2 regions of the Stenotrophomonas acidaminiphila genome follow, and region 1 is predicted to be linked to the other one. Evidence: predicted binding sites of a transcription regulator. Region 1 holds the regulator's gene; the other holds the start of a gene.
What was found. The regulator FliA, encoded in region 1, starts transcription of late flagellar genes. The targets are predictions, from matches to a motif close to TAAAGTTTNNCNNNCNNNGGCCGATAA.
Positions count from the first base shown of each region.

Region 2: F0P95_RS03105 (methyl-accepting chemotaxis protein) is a predicted target of FliA. The motif match lies at 2,585-2,611, and genes of this name have one in related genera.

Region 1 covers NZ_CP043567.1:2,679,226-2,686,532, reverse strand. Annotated here, with positions in the region: gene F0P95_RS12285 (chemotaxis protein CheA) at 1-769, opposite strand, end outside; gene F0P95_RS12280 (protein phosphatase CheZ) at 774-1,397, opposite strand; gene cheY (chemotaxis response regulator CheY) at 1,397-1,789, opposite strand; gene F0P95_RS12270 (RNA polymerase sigma factor FliA) at 1,803-2,549, opposite strand; gene F0P95_RS12265 (MinD/ParA family protein) at 2,546-3,430, opposite strand; gene flhF (flagellar biosynthesis GTPase FlhF) at 3,417-5,123, opposite strand; gene flhA (flagellar biosynthesis protein FlhA) at 5,287-7,307, opposite strand, start outside.
Region 2 covers NZ_CP043567.1:634,606-641,912, reverse strand. Annotated here, with positions in the region: gene F0P95_RS03115 (hybrid sensor histidine kinase/response regulator) at 1-1,613, shown strand, start outside; gene F0P95_RS03110 (manganese efflux pump MntP) at 1,686-2,267, opposite strand; yybP-ykoY riboswitch at 2,276-2,438, opposite strand; gene F0P95_RS03105 (methyl-accepting chemotaxis protein) at 2,641-5,109, shown strand; gene F0P95_RS03100 (response regulator transcription factor) at 5,170-5,835, opposite strand; gene acs (acetate--CoA ligase) at 5,977-7,307, opposite strand, start outside.

The sequences.
Region 1 (7,307 bases):
CGGCGGCTGCGGCGGCCGGCAGTGTACGGGCGCCGGGAGCGGCGCCGGCATGCAGGGTGTCGAGCAGGGCCTCGAATTCGTCCTCGCTGATCAGGTCGTCGCCGCCCCGGGCCGGTGCGGCCGGGCGGGCGGTGGCCGCGACGGGGCGGGTGCCGGGGGCGGCGCCGCCATGCAGCTGGTCGAGCAGGCTCTCGAACTCGTCCTCGGTGATCAGGTCGCCGCCCGTGCGGCTGGCGGCTGGCGCGGTGCTGGCCGCTGCCGGGCGGGTGCCGGGAGCGGCGCCGCCGTGCAGCTGGTCGAGCAGGTTCTCGAATTCGTCTTCGGTGATCAGGTCGCCGGCCGGCGCCGCGACCGGCGCGGCCGCCGCGACCGGCGCCGCGGGGGCCGGGGTCGCATCGACGTCGAACAGCGCGATCAGCGACGGCGGCGCGTGCTGCGGATCGGTGCCGGCCGACACCGCGTCGAGCATCGCCTGCAGCCAGTCCAGCGACTGCTGCGCGGCGTCGAAGTGGTGCGCCTGCAGTACCGCCTTGCCCGAGCGCGCCATGCCCAGGGTTTCCTCGGCGGCGTGGCACAGCTCGACCATGGCGTTGATGCCGAGGAAGCCGGCGCCGCCCTTGAGCGTGTGGAAGCCGCGGAACACCGCGTTGAGCTGGTCGTTGTCCTGGGGCGACTGCTCCAGGGCGACCAGCTGTTCGCCGAGGCGATCCAGGATTTCCTGGGCCTCGATGATGAAATCGGCGGCGATGTCGTCGGCGAAGGCGCTCATGGCATCACAGCCCCAGGTTGGAGAGCAGGTCGTCGGCGTCGTTCTGGCTGACGGCGTGGCGGTCGATGCCTTCCAGCGCCGGGCCGGCGAGGCCGCGACCGCGCGCCTCGTCTTCCGGTGGCGGCAGGCCGAGCGCGCCGAAACCCTCGTGCACGCGGCGCACGATGCCGACCACGCGGCGGATGATCTGGCCGGTCAGGTCCTGGTAGCTCTGGGTCAGGGCGATCTCGGTGAGGTTGTGGCGGATGCGCTCCAGCGCCTGCTCGTGTTCGATCGCCGGCACGCTGCCCTCGCGCAGCCCGCTGACCAGCTCGCGGCACTGCTCGGCCAGGTCCAGGGTGCGGTGGGTCGCTTTTTCGGTCATCTCCACCACGTGGTCCAGGCGCGCGCAGGCATCGTCCAGCTCGCCGGCCTCGGTGGGGACCGTCGGCAGCTCGCCCAGGGCCTGGCCCAGCTCGCGCGCAAGGCGCCCCAGCCCGGCCATCATCGGCTGCGTGCGCAGCGCGGCCAGCGCGTCGATTTCACGGCGCCAGCCGTTCTCGTCGCCGCCTTCCAGCGCTGCCAGCGCGTCCTGCAGGTGCTGCACCAGGACCGATTTCTCGCTCGGAGTTCCGCTGGACATGGTCATCAGGCGCTCGCTGCCAGCCGCTCGAAGATCTTGCCCAGCTTCTCTTCCAGGGTCTGCGCGGTGAACGGCTTGATGATGTAGCCGTTCACGCCGCACTGCGCGGCCTCGATGATCTGCTCGCGCTTGGCCTCGGCGGTGACCATCAGCACCGGCAGGGTCTTGAGCCTGGCATCGGCGCGGATCGCCTTGAGCAGTTCGATGCCGGTCATCACCGGCATGTTCCAGTCGGTGATCACGAAATCGAACGGCTGGCTGTTCAACAGCGCCAGCGCGGCATGCCCGTCCTCGGCTTCGGCGGTGTTGGTGAAGCCCAGGTCGCCCAGCAGGTTCTTGACGATGCGCCGCATGGTCGAGAAGTCGTCGACGATCAGGATCCGCATGTTCTTGTTCAAAAGGTGTTCCTCTTCATGGTTCGACGAGGCCGGCGTCGGCCGCCTCGAAAATCTTCAGCCGGCCACGCAGCCGCAGCATGGCCTGGCCGTGGATCTGGCACACGCGCGACTCGCTGACCCCGAGCACCGCGCCGATCTCCTTCAGGTTCAGCTCCTGCTCGTAGTACAGCGACAGCACCAGCTGTTCGCGCTCGGGCAGCTGGCCGATGGCCTTGCCCAGTTCCTCGCCGAACTGGCTGCGCTCGAGCACCTGCTGCGGGGTCGGGCCGCCGGTGGCCGGCGTGTCCAGCTCGCCCTGGTCCTCGATCCGCGATTCCAGGCTCAGCACCTGGCCGCGCGCGGCGTCCTCGATCAGCCGCATGTACTCGGGCAGCGGCATGTCCATGGCCTGCGCCACCTCGGTCGCGCTGGCGGCGCGGCCGGTGCTCTGTTCGATGCGGCGGATGGTGGCGGCGGCATCGCGGGCGCGGCGATGCACCGAGCGCGGCACCCAGTCGCCACGGCGGATCTCGTCGATCATCGAGCCGCGGATGCGGATCGAGGCGTAGGTCTCGAACGAGGCGCCCTGTTCGGCGTCGTAGCTGCGCGAGGCTTCGATCAGGCCCATCATGCCGGCCTGGATCAGGTCGTCGATCTCGACGCTGGCCGGCAGGCGCGCCGCCAGGTGGTGGGCGATGCGCCGCACCAGGTCCGAATGGCGGGCGATGCAGTCGTTGGCGCTGGCGCGCTGGACTTCGCGGTAATGGGCGGCCGGGTTCATGTCGCCACCCCGCGCTGGATGATGCGCTCCAGGAAGAACTCGACGCCGCCGCGCGGCTCGGTCGGCGCCTGCCAGCGGGCGGTGCGGCGGGCGATCTCCTGCAGCGCCAGCGCCGCCGGCGCCGACGGGTACAGCTTGACCACCGGCTGCTGGCGCTGCACCGACAGGCGCAGCCAGTCGTCCTGCGGCACGCAGCCCAGGTAGTTGAGCGAGACGTCGGTCAGGAACTTCTCGCACACCCGCACCAGCTTCTCGTACAGCATGCGGCCTTCGTTGGGGTCGCGGGCCATGTTGGCCACGACCTGGATCCGGTCGACCCCGCGCTCGCGCGAGAGCACCTTGATCAGCGCGTAGGCGTCGGTGATCGAGGCCGGCTCGTCGCAGACCACCACCACGGTGTCCTGCGCGGCCTGGCAGAAGGTCAACACGCTGTCGGTGATGCCGGCGGCGGTGTCGATGATCATCACGTCCAGGTCGCGTTCCAGCTCGGAGAACACGTTGACCAGGCCGACGTGCTCGGCCGGCTGCAGTTCGGCCATGTGCCGGCGGCCGGACGCGGCCGGCACCACCAGCAGGCCGTCGGGGCCTTCGATGATGACGTCCTCCAGCGTGCAGCGCCCGGCGACCAGGTCGGCCAGGGTGTGCTTGGGCTGCAGGCCGAGGATGACGTCGATGTTGGCCAGGCCGAGGTCGGCGTCCAGCAGCAGCGTGCGCTTGCCCATGCCGGCCAGCGCCACGGCCAGGTTGGCCGAGACGTTGGTCTTGCCCACGCCGCCCTTGCCGCCGGTCACCGCGATGGTGCGCACGGGGCCCGCGGGCTGGCGGCGGGTGGCCGACAGCGGGAAGGCATTGGTCAGCTTGGCGTACTCACGCGACGGCATGGTTCAACTCCGGGTTGCAGGGCATATCGGCCGCGCGGCGCAAATCTTCAAGGCGAAGCACCAGATTGGCCGCCGAGGCGCGGTGCAGGTCTTCCGGCACGTCCTGTCCGTCGGTCACCCAGGTGATCGGCAGGCGATGGTCCACGGCCACCGAAAGGGCCGAGCCGAAGCGGCCGGTCTCGTCCAGCTTGGTCAGTACCAGGCCCTGCGGGTTGGCCGCGCCGAAGCGGCGCACCACCTCGTCCATGTCCTGGAAGCTGGTGTTGGCCGGCAGCACCAGCAGGGTGCGGATCTGGCCGGCGGCGCGCAGCCACTGCAGCTGCGCGGTCAGGGCGCGGTCGCGCTGGCCCAGTCCGGCGGTGTCGATCAGCACCAGCTTGTAGTCGGCCAGGCGCTCCAGCAGCTGGTTGAGGTTGGTGCCGCTGCTGGCTTCGTGCACGGCGATGCCGAGCTGGCGGCCGAAGCCGTACAGCTGCTCGCGGGCGCCGATGCGCTGGGTGTCGGTGGTGACCAGGGCCACGTCGCGGGCGGCGTGGGCTTCGGCGAAGCGCGAGGCCAGCTTTGCGATGGTGGTGGTCTTGCCGGCGCCGGTCGGGCCGACCAGGGCGATGACCCCGCCGGCCTCGATCGGGTCGACCGGGGCGATCGGCAGTTTCTTGGAGATCAGCCCCAGCATCAGCCCGCGGGCGCGTGCCGGGTCGATATCGGCCGGCATCTGTACCGCCACGTCGCGGGCCAGGCCGGCGTCGAAGCCGTACTCGTCCATCAGGTCCAGGGCGTTGGCGCGCACCGGGCTGCCGCGCAGGCGTTCGTCGGTGAAGCGGTTCATTTCGCGCTCGATCAGCTGGCGCATGCCGGCCACTTCCTGGCGCAGCTCGGCCAGCTGGCGGTCGTCGCGCGGCGCCGCGGCCACCACGCTCAGCACGGGCGCGGCGACGGCGGTGTCCACGGCCGGCGCCGGAACATTGACGGTGGCTGCGGCCGGGGAGGCGACGGGCGCTGCCGGTTCGGCCGGCAGTGCCGGTGCGACGGCATCCGGCATGGCGGGCGGGACGATGGCCGCCTCGATCCGTGTGGCCGCCGCGGCCACCTGCCGGGCCGGTGCCTCCGGTGGCGGATCGATCGCGAAGTGGGCGCGGTTGCCGGCGGCGGGCGCCACTGCCGGTGCGGCGACGGCGAAGCCCTCCGGGCGGAATGCCGGCACTACCGGCGTATCGTCCGGCACCGCCGGGAAGGTCGCGAAGATCTGTTCCGGCAGCGCGGGCTGGCGTGCGACGGCGGGGGCAGGGGCGTGGGCGGGCTGCGGCTTGAGCAGCGAGGAAAAGCGGCTGCCCGGGGCCAGCTCGACGCTGCTGTCGATGGAGCGGCCGGTGGCGCCGACCGCCGAGCGGGCGAGGGCGGCAACGGCCGAGGCGGTGGCCACCACCGGTTCCGGTTCCGGGGTCTTGCGGCGGGTCACCGCGGCGATGATCGCCTCGGCGGCGCTGCGCGGCTTGGGCGCCGGCGGCGGTGCCGGGCGGGCGGCTTCCAGGGCGCGCTGCACGACGCTTTCGTCGTAGTGGGCGGCCGCCACGATCTCGACGCCTTCCTCGATCCGGCGATTGGACAGGATGACGGCGTCGGGGCCATGTTCCTTGCGCACCAGGTTCATGGCGGTGCGCATGTCGGCGGCGACGAAACGTTTGATCTTCATGCTGGAGTACCGGGAATTCGTGTGCGGGTGCGACGCGGGAGCAGTGGCGTTGGCGGTGTCGTGCATGGCGGTGCGTGCTCCTCGTCCTTCGTGTGTGGCGGTGGCCGGCTAGGTGTCCGTTCTTTGACGTCGTCCTGCGCCGCCGCCGGTTTCCAGGCTGTCCTCAGCTGATCGTGCCGACCAGCTTCAGGCGCTTGTCTTCCGGTACCTCGCTGTAGGCCAGCACCGACAGCGAGGGGACGCTGTGGCGGACCATCCGCGCGAGGGCGGCGCGGACCGGGCCCGGTACCAGCACCACGGCCGGCTCGTTCCGCGCCTCCTGCTTGCCGACACATTCGGCAAGACTCTGGTGGAGGCGCTCGGCGAGACCGGGTTCCAGCGCGGCACCGTTGCCCTGCGTGGATTCCTGCAAGACCCGTTCCAGTTGCGGGTTCAGGGTGAACACCGGCAGTTCCGGCGACATGCCGGCGATCTCCTGCACGATGAACCGGCCCAGCGCGTTGCGCACCGCCACGGTCAGCGCGGTCGGGTCCTGGCTGAGCGGGGCGTTCTCGACCAGCGCCTCGGCGATCTTGCGCAGCTGCCGGATCGGAATGCGCTCGATCAGCAGGTTCTGCAGCACCCGCGCCACCACCGAGATCGGCAGCGCCTTGGGGGTCAGGTCCTCGACCAGCTTGGGCGCGCTCTTGGCCAGGGTCGCCAGCAGCTGCTGCACTTCCTCGTGGCCCAGCAGTTCCGGCGCGTGCTCGCGGATCAGGTGCGACAGGTGGGTGGCGACCACCGTGGCCGGGTCGACCACGGTGTAGCCCAGCGACTCGGCATGGGCGCGCTGGTGCGGCTGGATCCAGGTGGCGTCCAGGCCGAAGGCCGGGTCCTTGCCGGGAATGCCGTCCAACTGGCCCATCGCGCTGCCGGGGTCCAGTGCCAGCTCGCGGTCGGGATGGATCTCGGCGCTGGCGACCGGCACGCCGTGGATCAGCACCCGGTAGGTGGTGGGCGCCAGCTCGAGGTTGTCGCGGATGTGCACCGACGGGATCAGGAAGCCCACGTCCTGGGTGAGCTTGCGGCGCACGCCCTTGATGCGTGCCATCAGTTCGCCGCCCTGGGCCTTGTCCACCAGCGGGATCAGCCGGTAACCGACCTCCAGCCCCAGCGGGTCGACCGGGCGCAGTTCGTCCCAGCTCAGTTCGGCGGTCGGCGCCGGCTGCGCGCCGAGCAGGCCGGGGATCTCGCCGGCGGCGGCCGCGCCGGCCTCGGCGCTGGCGGCCGCTGCGGCAGCCGTGTCGCGCTTCCACAGTTTCCAGGCCAGGAAGCCGAGGATCGACGCCAGCACCAGGAACGCCAGGTTGGGCATGCCCGGGACCAGCCCGACCAGGCCGATGATGGCCGCGGCGATGGCCAGCGCCCGGTACTGGCCGAATACCTGGCCCATCATGGCCTGGCTCATGTCCTGGGCGCGCGAGGCGCGCGTCACCAGCATCGCCACCGCGCTGGACACCAGCAGCGCCGGCAGCTGCGCCACCAGGCCGTCGCCGATGGACAGCAGGGTGTAGGTGGAGGCTGCGTCGGCGAACGGCATGCCGTGCTGGAGCACGCCCACCGCCAGGCCGCCGAGCAGGTTGATGAACAGGATCAGGATGCCGGCGATGGCGTCGCCGCGGATGAACTTGCTGGCGCCGTCCATCGCACCGTAGAAGTCGGCTTCCTCGCGCACTTCCTCGCGCCGCGCCTTGGCTTCCTCGCGGGTCAGCAGGCCGGCGTTGAGGTCGGCGTCGATCGCCATCTGCTTGCCGGGCATGGCGTCGAGGATGAAGCGCGCGGTCACTTCCGACACGCGTCCGGCGCCCTTGGTGATGACCACGAAGTTGATGATGGTCAGGATCGCGAACACCACGATGCCGACCGCGTAGTTGCCGCCGATCACGAACTCGCCGAACGAGGCGATGACCTTGCCCGCGGCCTCGTGGCCATTCTGGCCGTTGAGCAGGATGACGCGGGTGGAGGCCACGTTCAGCGCCAGCCGCAGCATGGTGGTGACCAGCAGCACGATCGGGAAGATGGTGAAGTCCAGCGGCCGCTTCACGTACACCACCGCCAGCAGCACCATCAGCGAAATGGCGATGTTGAAGGTGAACAGCGCGTCCAGCACCGGTGCGGCCAGCGGCACCACCACCATCGCCAGCA
Region 2 (7,307 bases), 1.8 Mb from region 1:
TGCTGACCAGCCTGCTGCGCGGTTCGGGCATGGACCTGGGCGAAGTGGTGGCGGTGCTGGACGAGGCCGGGCAGGAGCTGCGTTTCAACCGCGAGATCCTGTCCACCACGCTGGAGAACATCAGCGCCGGGGTCAGCGTGGTCGATCCGGACATGCGCCTGACCGCGTGGAACCGCCGCTACCAGCAGATGTTCGGCTATCCCGATGGCATGCTTTACGTCGGCCGCCCGGTCGCCGACCTGATCCGCTACAACGCCGAGCGCGGCGAGCTGGGCGAAGGCGACATCGAGATGCAGATCAACCGGCGCATCGGCCACATGCGCGCCGGCACGCCGCACGTGTTCGAGCGTACCGGCGCCGACGGCAAGGTGATCGAGCTGCGCGGCCAGGCCCTGCCCGGCGGCGGTTACGTCACCAGCTACAACGACATCAGCGACTTCAAGCGCGCCGAGCAGGCGCTGCTGGAGGCCAACGAGACCCTGGAGCAGCGGGTGGCCGAGCGCTCGCAGGCGGCCGAGGCGGCGCAGCAGTCCAAGACCCGCTTCCTGGCCGCCATCAGCCATGACGTGCTGCAGCCGCTCAACGCCGCGCGCCTGTTCGCCTCGGCGCTGCGCGACGGCCTGCAGGAAGGCGACGAGCAGCGCCACCTGGCCGAACGCGTGGACGCCTCGCTGCGTGCGGCCGAAGAGCTGCTCGACGGCCTGCTCGACGTGTCGCGGCTGGATGCCGGCGGCCTGCGTCCGACCGTCACCGATTTCGATGCCGCGGTGCTGGTGCGCGAACTGGCCGCGCAATACACCCCGGTGGCGGCCGGGCGGGGGCTGCGCCTGCACGTGTTCGCGCGCCAGGCGTGGGTGCGCAGCGACCGCCGCCTGCTGCGCCGGGTGCTGCAGAACTTCATGGCCAACGCGCTGCGCTACACCCGCAGCGGGCGCATCGTACTGGCGCTGCGGGTGCGTGGTGGCCAGGTCGAGCTGCAGGTGTGGGATACCGGTCCCGGTATCCCCGAGCACCACATGCAGCAGATCTTCAACGAGTTCCACCGCTACCAGCAGCCGTTCGACTGGGGCGAACAGGGCCTGGGCCTGGGCCTGTCGATCTGCCAGCGCATCTCGCGGCTGCTCGGCCATGGCCTGGATGCACGCAGCCAACCCGGCCGCGGCAGCATGTTCTCCATCACCCTGCCGCGCGTGCCGACGCCTGCGGTGGCGCCGCCGCCGCGCGCCATGCCGGCGTTCGGCGGCGACGAGGCGCTGGCCGGCCTGCGCGTGCTGTGCGTGGACAACGACCAGGAGATCCTCGACGGCATGCGCGCGCTGCTTGGCCGCTGGAAGGTGCAGGTGATCGCGGCCAGTACCGTGGACATGGCGCTGGAGAAGATCGCCGAGCGGCCCGACGTGATGCTGGTGGACTACCACCTGCACGACCGCATGGACGGGCTCGACGCGCTGGTCGCGCTGCGCGGGGCCGCCGGCCGCCCGCTGCCCGGCGCGCTGCTCACCGCCGATGGCCGCGACGAGCTGAAGCGGCTGGCGCGCGAGCGCGGCTACCGGGTGCTGACCAAGCCGGTGAAGCCGGCCTCGCTGCGCGCCTTCCTGACCGCGCTGCGCTGAGGCCGGCGCGCTGACGGACCTGCCGGCGGGGCGATGCCGCCGGCGTGCCCGGCCGCCGCCGCGGTCCTGCGCTCAGGCCGCGCCGTGCAGGTGCTCGTACAGGATGCTGGCGCCGATGACGATCAGGATCACGCCGCCGACGATCTCCGCGCGCTTGCCGACCAGCGCCCCGAGCACGCGGCCGAGCATGATGCCCAGGGTCACCATGACCAGCGTGCACAGGCCGATGACCAGCGCCACCACGCCGATGTGCACGTCCAGGAAGGCCAGGCTCACGCCGATCGCCGCCGCGTCGATGCTGGTGGCCAGGCCGGTGGCGGCCAGCGTCCAGAAGCGGTGGTGGCGGTTGTCGCCGGGTTCCTGGGTTTCCTCTTCGGCATCCGGGCGCAGCCCGGCGACGATCATGTGCACGCCCAGCGCGCCGAGCAGCACGAACGCGATCCAGTGGTCGAACGCTTCGACGTACTGCGAGGTGGCGCGGCCCAGCAGCCAGCCGAGCAGCGGGGTGATGGCTTCGATCACGCCGAAGATCAGGCCGGCGCGCAGCGCGTCGGGCAGGCGCGGCCGGCGCATCGCCGCACCCTTGCCGATCGCGGCGGCGAAGGCATCGGTGGACATGGCGAAGCCGATGAGAAGGATGGACAGAGGGGACATCGGGTTTTCCTGGCCGGGCGGACACGGACGGCACGCGGCGCGCCCGACCTGACGTTGCGCTCGCATGCCGTTGGTCTCGCCAACCGTGGAACCGGTCGCACGCGCCACGACGCAATGGTCGAGTGTGTTGACGCGTGCGCTTCCAGACGCTGGAAGCAGGCTACTCCCCAAGGGAGCGCGGATTCTAGCACGCCGTCGCGGCCGTCGCCGTGCAGGCGGGGACGGGCGTGGGCGGGGCTGACATGCAGCTGTCATCACCCGCTGGCTTCATTGCGCCGCGCGCGGCGACCGGCACGCCCCCCGCTCGCGAAACGTCCTAAAGGTTGTGCGCCGGCGGCCGATCCAGAGGCGTCCCCACGCCCGGAGTCGTGCAATGAAGTTCCCGCTTGGAATCGCCCAGAAGCTGCGGCTGAGCCTGCTGGCGCTGGTGGTCGGCCTGGCCGTCATCGGCTCGGCCTATGCCTGGCTCAGCGCCGGCACCCGCGCCGCCGACCAGCGGCTGCAACGCTACCAGCAGGACGCGGCGCGGCTGGAGCGCCTGGCCCGGGCCTTCGCCGAGACCCGGCGCGCGCAGGCCGAGTATGCCATGTCGTTTTCGACCACCGCCGGGCAGGCTTTCGGCAAGGCGCGTGCGCAGCTGGGCCAGGCATTGGCGCCGGTGCCCGGCGCCGAGCCGTGGCCGCCCGCGCTGGCTGCCGCGCTGCAGGCCTACCTGGAATCGGCGCGCCTGCTGGACGAGCGCATCGGCGAGCTCGGCCACGATGCCGACAGCGGCATGCAGGGCGAGCTGCGCGCGGCGGTGCATACCGTGGAGAACCTGATCGGCGATTACCGCGAGCCGGAGCTGCAGGTATCGATGCTGAGCATGCGCCGCTACGAAAAGGACTTCATCGCGCGCCGCGAACAGAAGTACGCCGACGAACTGGGGGCCGAGGCGATGCCGTTCGAACTGCTGCTGCAGCGCGCACGCATGCCGGAGCCGGTGCGCGCGCAGGTGCGCGAGGCGATGCAGCGCTACCAGGGCGCGTTCCTGTCCTATGCGGCGGCGCGCTTCGGCGTCGACAGCGAGACCCAGGCGCTGGACGAGCATGCCGCGCAGGTGGACCCGGTGATCCTGCGCCTGCAGCGCGACCAGCGCAGCGCGCTGCAGCGGCAACAGGCCGGGCAGGCTGCCGCGCGCAGCTGGATGAACGCCGCCTTCGCCGCCACCGTGCTGATCGTGGGCGTGCTGCTGGTGACGCTGCTGGTGCTGCTGCTGCGCGCCATCGACCGCCCGCTGGCCGCGGCCGCGGCCTTCGCCGGGGCGATCGCCGACGACCACCTGGATGGCACCCTGGTGGTGCGCAACCGGCACGACGAGATCGGCCGCCTCGCCACCGCACTGATGCAGATGCAGGCGCGCCTGCGCGAACGCATCGCCAGCGAGCGCATCGCCGCGCTCGCCAACCAGCGCGTGCGCCGGGCGCTGGACGTGGCGCGCGCCGCGGTGCTGGTGACCGATGGCGAGGGCTGCGTGGTCTACGCCAACGATGCCCTGCGGCTGACCTTCGCACGGGCCGGCGTCGAGATGCCGGCCGGAACCGGCGCCGCGGTGGCCACGCTCGGCCCCGACGTGGCCGCGGTGCTGGCCCGGGTGCGCGACGGCGGCGGCACCATCGACGCCGAGGTGGAGCTGGGCAACACCGGGTTCTGGCTGCGCGCCAGCCCGGTACTCGAGCAGGAGCGGGTGCTGGGAATGGTGATGGAATGGCAGGACCGCCGCCTGGAGCGGGTGATCGCCAACGAGGTCGCGGCGGTGGTCGCCGCTGCCGCCGGCGGCGACCTGGAAGGCCGCATCGAACTGGCCGACAAGCAGGGTTTCGTGCTGGAGCTGGGCGGGCGCATCAACGCGCTGCTGGACAGCGTGCAGTCGCAGGTCGGCGACGCCACGCGCGTGATCGGCCACTTCGCCCGCGGCGACCTGAGCGCGCGCATGCGCGAGGATCGCGGCGGCATCTACGCGCGGCTGCGGCAGGGGCTGGAAGTGGCGATGCGCCAGGTCGGCGCTATCGTCTCCAGCATCCAGCAGTCGGCCGGCAGCGTGCAGGCGGCGGTGGCCGACATGGCCGGCGGCACCCGCGAACTGTCCGCCCAGGTCCAGCAGCAGGTCGATGACGTGCACGACGCGTTGCAACGCGTGCGCTCGGTGGCCGGGGAGGCGCGCGAGAATGCCGACAGCGCGCGCCACAGCGCCGAGGTCTCCGAGGCCGCCAGCATCGCCGCCGAGCGCGGGCGCGAAGCCACCGCCGCCGCGGTGTCGGGCATGGAGCGGCTGCGCGCGTCCTCGCGCCACATCCGCGAAATCGTCGCCACGGTGGACAGCCTGTCGTTCCAGACCAACCTGCTGGCGCTCAATGCGGCGGTGGAAGCGGCGCGCGCCGGCAGCCACGGCCGCGGCTTCGCGGTGGTCGCCGGCGAAGTGCGGCAGCTGGCGCAGCGCTCGGCCGAAGCCTCGCAGCAGATCCGCGCGCTGGTGGATGCCTCGCTGCAGCAGGTCGAAGCCGGCGCCCACCTGGTCGACAGCAGCGGCGAGGCGATGCAGGACATCGGCGGCCGCGTGCAGCAGGTGGTGACGGCGATGGCGCGCATCGACGCGGCGTCGGCGCGCCAGGTCAGTGCGGTGGACGACGTCGAACGGCTGCTGCGGCGTATCGGCGAGGGCACGCGCCAGAGCGACAATGTCGCCCGGGCCTCCTCGCAGGCGGCGCTGGCCATGCGCGAGCAGGCGCAGGACCTGGCGGCGGCGGCGGAAACATTCGTGCTGGGCGGCCACGACGCGCCGCCGCCGGCACGCGTGGCCTGACGCCGGGCGCGGCAGCGGGGCGGCGGCAGGCCGCTCCGCCGTCGCCACGCCGGTGTCGGCTCAGTCCTCTTCCGGCGGCAGCACGATGCTGTCGTCGTCGATGGCCAGCTTGCCTGCCATCAGCACCGCCTGGGTGCGGTTGGTGACGCCGAGCTTGCGCAGGATCGCGGTGACATGCGCCTTGATGGTGGCCTCGGACACGTTCAGGTCGTAGGCGATCTGCTTGTTGAGGCGGCCGGCGCCGAGCATCTGCAGCACCCGGAACTGCTGCGGGGTCAGCTCGCGCAGGCGCTGGCCCACCTCGCGCTCCTCATGGTCGGTGGGCGGCACGTTGTGCGCCTCCGCCGGCGCCCAGCGCTCGCCATCGAGGATGGTGCCCAGGGCATGGCCGATGGTGTCCGAATCGGCCGATTTGGGAATGAAGCCGAATGCGCCGTGGTCGAGCGCACGCCGCATCACCGTCGGCTCCTCGCGCGCGGACACCACCACGATCGGCAGCTGCGGATGCAGCGAGCGCAGGTGCACCAGCGCGTTGAACCCCTGTGCGCCGGGCATGTTCAGGTCCATCAGCACCAGGTCCGCGTCGGGGTGCTGCTCGGCCAGCGCATACAGCGCCTCGACGCTGTCGGCCTCCAGCAGCTGCACCCCCGGAATCACCCGCTGCACCGCCCCGCGCAGCGCTTCGCGGAACAGCGGGTGGTCGTCGGCGATGAGCAGGGTGGGCATGGGGGCGGGAGGAGTCGGCAAGCGGGGGTCGGGGACGTGCATCGGCGGGGCGGGCGGTGGAACGTGAGGGACGGGGGGCGATGCGGGCAACGCTGTCGCCGTCGCGCCGTGCCGGCCCCCACGTGGTGCCCGCACGCCGGTTCAGCGCACCTTGCGCTCGTCCACCAGCGAGGCCACGACCGACGGATCGGCCAGGGTCGAGGTGTCGCCGAGCTGGTCCGGTGCATTCTCGGCGATCTTGCGCAGGATGCGGCGCATGATCTTGCCCGAACGGGTCTTGGGCAGGCCCGGCGCCCACTGCAGGTGGTCCGGTGCGGCGATCGGGCCGATCTCCTTGCGCACCCACGCCACCAGCTCCTTGAGCAGTTCGTCGGTCTGCGCCTCGCCCGCCACCAGGGTGACGTAGGCGTAGATGCCCTGGCCCTTGATGTCGTGCGGGAAGCCGACCACCGCCGCCTCGGCCACCTTCGGGTGGCTGACCAGCGCGCTTTCCACTTCGGCGGTGCCGATGCGGTGGCCGGAGACGTTGATCACGTCGTCGACGCGGCCGGTGATCCAGTAGTAGCCGTCCTCGTCGCGGCGGCAACCGTCGCCGGTGAAGTAGCTGCCCGGGTAGGTGCGGAAGTAGGTGTCGATGAAGCGCTGGTGGTCGCCGTAGACGGTGCGCATCTGGCCCGGCCACGAGTCGCGGATGATCAGGTTGCCCTCGGTGGCGCCTTCCTGGATCTCGCCGTCGGCGTTGACCAGCGCCGGCTGCACGCCGAAGAAGGGCAGGGTGGCCGAGCCGGGCTTGAGGTCCATCGCGCCCGGCAGCGGCGAGATCAGGATGCCGCCGGTCTCGGTCTGCCACCAGGTATCCACGATCGGGCAGCGCGCCTCGCCGACCACGTCGTGGTACCAGCGCCAGGCTTCGGGGTTGATCGGTTCGCCGACGCTGCCGAGCAGGCGCAGGCTCCTGCGCGAGGTGCGCTTGACCGGCTCCTCGCCGTCGCGCATCAGCGCGCGGATCGCGGTGGGCGCGGTATAGAAGATGGTGACCTGGTGCTTGTCGATCACCTCCCAGAAGCGCGAGGTGTTGGGGTAGTTCGGTACGCCCTCGAACATCACCGAGGTGGCGCCGTTGGCCAGCGGGCCGTAGACGATGTAGCTGTGGCCGGTGACCCAGCCCACGTCGGCGGTGCACCAGTAGATGTCGTCCTCGCGCAGGTCGAACACCGCTTCGTGGGTGTAGGCGGCGAACAGCAGGTAGCCGCCGCTGGTGTGCAGCACGCCCTTGGGCTTGCCGGTGGAACCGGACGTGTAGAGGATGAACAGCGGGTCCTCGGCGTTCATGCGCTCCGGCTCGCACTGCGCCGGCTGGGTGTCGACCACGTCATGGAACCAGCGGTCGCGCGGGGCCTGCATGTCCACCGCCGCACCGGTATGGCGCACCACCAGCACGGTTTCCACGGTGTGGGTGCCGGGCAGCTTCA